DNA from 2 places in the Pseudarthrobacter sp. efr-133-R2A-89 genome. Region 2 is predicted to be linked to the other one. Evidence: riboswitches for the same ligand, from Rfam matches in the RefSeq annotation. Region 2 holds a riboswitch; the other holds the start of a gene.
What was found. Region 2 has a riboswitch for thiamine pyrophosphate ahead of thiO (glycine oxidase ThiO). Riboswitches for the same ligand answer to the same signal wherever they lie in the genome.
Positions count from the first base shown of each region.

Region 1: another riboswitch for thiamine pyrophosphate. It lies ahead of QRM95_RS12840 (ECF transporter S component); the one in region 2 lies ahead of thiO (glycine oxidase ThiO).

Region 1 is NZ_JARVSE010000006.1:257,747-259,942, reverse strand. Features, by position in the region: gene mnhG (monovalent cation/H(+) antiporter subunit G) at 1-155, shown strand, start outside; gene QRM95_RS12845 (DUF4235 domain-containing protein) at 168-431, opposite strand; TPP riboswitch at 651-791, shown strand; gene QRM95_RS12840 (ECF transporter S component) at 859-1,482, shown strand; gene QRM95_RS12835 (ABC transporter ATP-binding protein) at 1,482-2,196, shown strand, end outside.
Region 2 is NZ_JARVSE010000010.1:385,933-388,128, forward strand. Features, by position in the region: gene QRM95_RS17585 (RNB domain-containing ribonuclease) at 1-349, opposite strand, end outside; gene thiE (thiamine phosphate synthase) at 379-1,071, opposite strand; TPP riboswitch at 1,099-1,217, shown strand; gene thiO (glycine oxidase ThiO) at 1,213-2,196, shown strand, end outside.

The DNA.
Region 1 (2,196 bases), on a different contig from region 2:
TGCTCACGGTGCCGGTGTCCGCGCACATGGTGGGCCGGGCCGGCTACCGCACCAAGCACCTGCACCGGGAGCTGCTCGCCGCCGATGAACTCGAGGCCGTAGTGCAAAAAGCCGCCGCCGAGGCTGCCCGGACGGACAACCGCGACGACGGCTAAAAACGCCAGCAGCTAGACGATGTCCTGCGTCTTGGCGAAGCGGGTGATGGCGCGCTGGGTGCCCCGGTTGGCCAGGACCTGGATGATGGCGCTGACGGAGGCGGAGATCAGTGCGAACGTCAATGCCGACCGCAGGCTGGTGGGCACGTCCTCGCCCTTGCCGCTGGGCGGCTTCTGACCGGTGGTCTTCTCCCAGATGGTGTTGACGAGCTTGGTGCCGACCAGGCCTGCGCCCAGGCTCACCCCGGTACCGAGCAGCTTGATGAAGAGGTTCATTCCTAGTACTCCTTGCGGGCGGAAAACGGACTGCCTCCAGCCTAGCCGTACAGCCGGACTGGTCCGGGCAAGGGCATGGCCGGCATCCTCGCCGGGCCGCTGACGGCGGGTCGCGGTCACATCCGGCGCATTAGCCGTCATGGCCGCCGCCCGGCCTCTGCCAGGTGTAAACTTGACCACGCCCAAACCGGGCAGTATTTATACGCGAACATCAACATTTAAAAACGACAGGGGAGCGCCGCCGTCGGACAACCTGGCCATGCCGGGAACCGCAGGTGGGCGCTGAGAGTGCGGGACAGCCGCAGACCCTCGAACCTGATCCGGTTAGTACCGGCGCAAGGGAGTCGAGTTCTCAAAGTGTCCGGCCGGACCGGCAACGGTCCGCCAGCCGGAGCCACTTTCCCCTCCTGTTACCCAGGAGGATCACATGAGTACTGCTGCAATCAAGAAGACCACCAGTAAGTCCTGGCGCGTCGTCGACATCGTGGTGGCGGCCCTGGTGGCCATCGCCGGTGGAGTCATTTTCTGGGCCTGGGACCAGGGCGCCGCCGCCCTGTCGGCCCCCATGAACGCCGCCTACCCGCCCCTGACCGGGATCCTGGCCGGCGGCTGGATGATTCCCGGCGTGCTGGGAATGCTCATCATCCGCAAACCCGGAGCCGCCCTGTTCTGCGAAACCGTGGCCGCAACGGGCGAGCTCCTGATGGGTTCCCAGTATGGCGCCTCAGTCCTTTTCTCCGGTTTCATCCAGGGGTTGGGCGCGGAAATCATCTTCGCGGTTTTCGTCTACCGCAAGTTCAACCTGCCCGTCTCCCTCTTGGCGGGGGCGGCCGCTGGATTCTTCTGCGGCCTGAATGACTCATTCGCACCCTGGGGTTGGAACATTGCCTACTCCGGGGCGGACAAGCTCGCCTACATCGTCCTGACCACGGTGTCCGGCGCCGTGCTGGCGGGCGCATTGTCCTGGCTCGCTACCCGCGGCCTGGCCCGCACCGGCGTGTTGAGCTCCTTCGCGTCCCGCAAGGCTGCAACGGAGCCAGTCTTCTCCTGATGGCGCCCTCCCAGGACGCCGCAGGAGGCGTGCGCCCTGCCGCCATCACGGCCCGCGGCTGGGGCTGGCGGCATGCCGGCAGGGCCAAACCTGCAGTCCACGCCCTCGACCTCGATATCCGCCCCGGCGAGCGGGTACTCCTGCTCGGTCCCTCGGGTGCCGGGAAATCGACGCTCCTGCATGCCCTCGCCGGGGTCCTGGGCGACATTAACGACGACGGCGAGGCCGGCGACGCGGACGAGTCCGGTTCGTTGCTGGTCGACGGCGCTCCACCCCGCGAGCGTCGAGGCCGGTCCGGCCTCATGCAGCAGGACCCGGAGACCCAGGTGGTCCTCTCCCGGGTGGGGGATGACGTCGCCTTCGGCGCCGAGAACCTTGCCGTGCCCCGCGACGCCATCTGGGCGCGCGTGCACGAGGCGCTTGCCGACGTCGGACTGTCCCACCTCCCGCTGGACCACCCGACGTCGGCCCTCTCCGGCGGGCAGAAACAGCGCCTGGCGCTGGCGGGCATCCTGGCGATGCGCCCCGGGCTGATCCTGCTGGATGAGCCCACCGCCAACCTCGACCCGGACGGCGTCCTGGAGGTCCGTGACGCCGTGGCACGCTGCCTGGACAAGACCGGTGCCACCCTGGTGGTGGTGGAGCACCGGGTTTCCGTCTGGAAGGACCTGGTGGACCGGATCGTGGTCCTGCAGCCGGGCTCCGCCTCGGATC
Region 2 (2,196 bases):
CGTAGAACGTCTGTCCGCGGCGCCGGGTCTCAGCATCCAGCGGACCACCCGGTGCAACAAAGGCAGGAACGTCGGCGATCGCGTACAGCACCCGGTAGCCGCTCCCGTCCGGCTCGATGAACACCGCTTGGTCCAGGTCGGTGGACGATGCGGGGTCGATGGTCACGAACGCGACCGCGGTCAGGTCATAGGACGGCAGCTTCAGGGCCGCCACGGCGGCGCGGGCGTCCTCCACTGCCGCTGCCGGATAAGGCCCCGGCAGTTCGAGTTCGGTCCGCAACGCGCCCAGTGCCTCTTCCAGGGCGTTCCGATGGTCGCGGACATTGGGAGCCAACCGATGATGTGACACAAAAGTCAGCGTAACTCCAAGTCCTGGGTTTACGCAGGCCCGGGGCCGGCAGCGTCCAGCGCGTCGAGCAGGGAGGCTGCAGCGGCCGCGGGATCCGCCGCCTCGGTGATGGCACGGACCACCACGATCCTCCGTGCACCTGCCTCCGCCACCTGGTGCACGTTCCCGTGGTCGATGCCCCCGATGGCAAACCACGGCACCGGGCTGGGTACCTCCGCGGCGGCCTTGGCGGCGTACTTCACCAGGTCCAGCCCGACGGCGGTCCGGCCGGGTTTGGTGGGCGTGGCCCAGACAGGTCCCACGCAGAAGTAGTCCAGGTGGGAAGGCCCGGCCGCGGCGGAGAGGGCGGCATCCACCTGGTCCGGGCTGTGGCTGGACAGCCCGATGGCCGCATTACCGTTGACCAGCGTCCGGGCCGCAGCCAACGGGAGGTCCTTTTGGCCGATGTGGAACACCGGTGCGCCGGAAAGCACCGCGATGTCAGCCCGGTCGTTGACGGCCCACAGCCGCCCGTGGCGCACCGCCGTCTCCTTCAAGACCGCCAGCAGGTCCAATTCCTCGGCGGCCTCGATGTTCTTGTCGCGCAACTGGATGATGTCCACGCCCCCGGCGAACGCGGCATCCACGAACCGGGCAAAGTCGCCGCGGTCCCGGCGCGCATCCGTGCAGAGGTACAGTCTGGCCGCCCCGAGGGCAGGAAAGGAGGAGGGGGACATATTCATGCCTGCCAGCCTAGTTCCTCTAAACTGGGCTGGTACTGCGGGAGCCCGCGGCAGCTGTCACAAAGCGCCGGGCTGAGAGGGCGTCAGAGCCGACCGCTTGACCTGATCCGGCTAATACCGGCGTAGGGAAGGAACCACACCATGACCAGCACCAGGAACTGCCTGCCCGGGCCTGGCGACGACGCCATCCGGGCCGACGTCGCCGTCATCGGCGCGGGAGTGGTGGGACACGGAATCGCCTGGGAGATCCAGCGCTCCGGCCGTTCCGTCGCGCTCATCGATGACGCGCCCGGCGCCGGCGCCAGCTGGGCCGCTGCCGGCATGCTGGCCCCCGTCAGCGAGCTGCACTACCAGGAAGAGGACCTCCTGGAGCTCATGCTCGACGCATCCTCCCGCTGGCCCGGCTTCGCTGCCGGCGTCGCCGCGGCTGCCGGAGCCGGGACCGGCTACCTGACGACCCCCACCCTCGCTGTCGGTGTCGACGCTGCCGACCGGCGGACGCTGATGGACCTGCGCGCAGTGCAGCAGGCCAGCGGCTTGGAGGTGGCACCGTTGACCGTGCGTGAAGCCCGCAGCCGCGAACCCCTGCTGAGCCCCGGGATTTCATGCGCGCTGGACACCCCGGCCGACCACCAGGTGGACCCGAGGAAGCTGATAGCGTCCGTGCGGCTGGCCCTGGCGGGCGCGGCACGGGAAACCCCGACGTTGGCGGTTGCCGGTGCCACGGAAGGCTTTGCCGTGCCGGAGCGGGCGGCCGGACTGCTGTGGAAGGACGGGACGGTGGCCGGCGTCCGCTTGGGGAGCGGCAGATCAGTCCTGGCCAAGGAAACAGTCGTGGCCAACGGCCTGCACGCGCCGTCCCTTGATGGCTTGCCCCAAGGCCTGGAACTGCCCCTGCGGCCGGTGCATGGGGACATCCTCCGGCTTTCCGTGCCGCAGCACCTCCGCCCGCTGGTGACCGCCACGGTGCGCGGACTGGTTCACGGGATCCCGGTGTACATCGTCCCCCGGGAGGATGGCACGGTAGTCATCGGGGCCTCCCAGCGGGAGGACGCGCTTTCCGACGCCGTGAGCGCCGGCAGCGTGTACCAGCTGCTCCGGGACGCCCAGGCGCTGGTGCCCGCC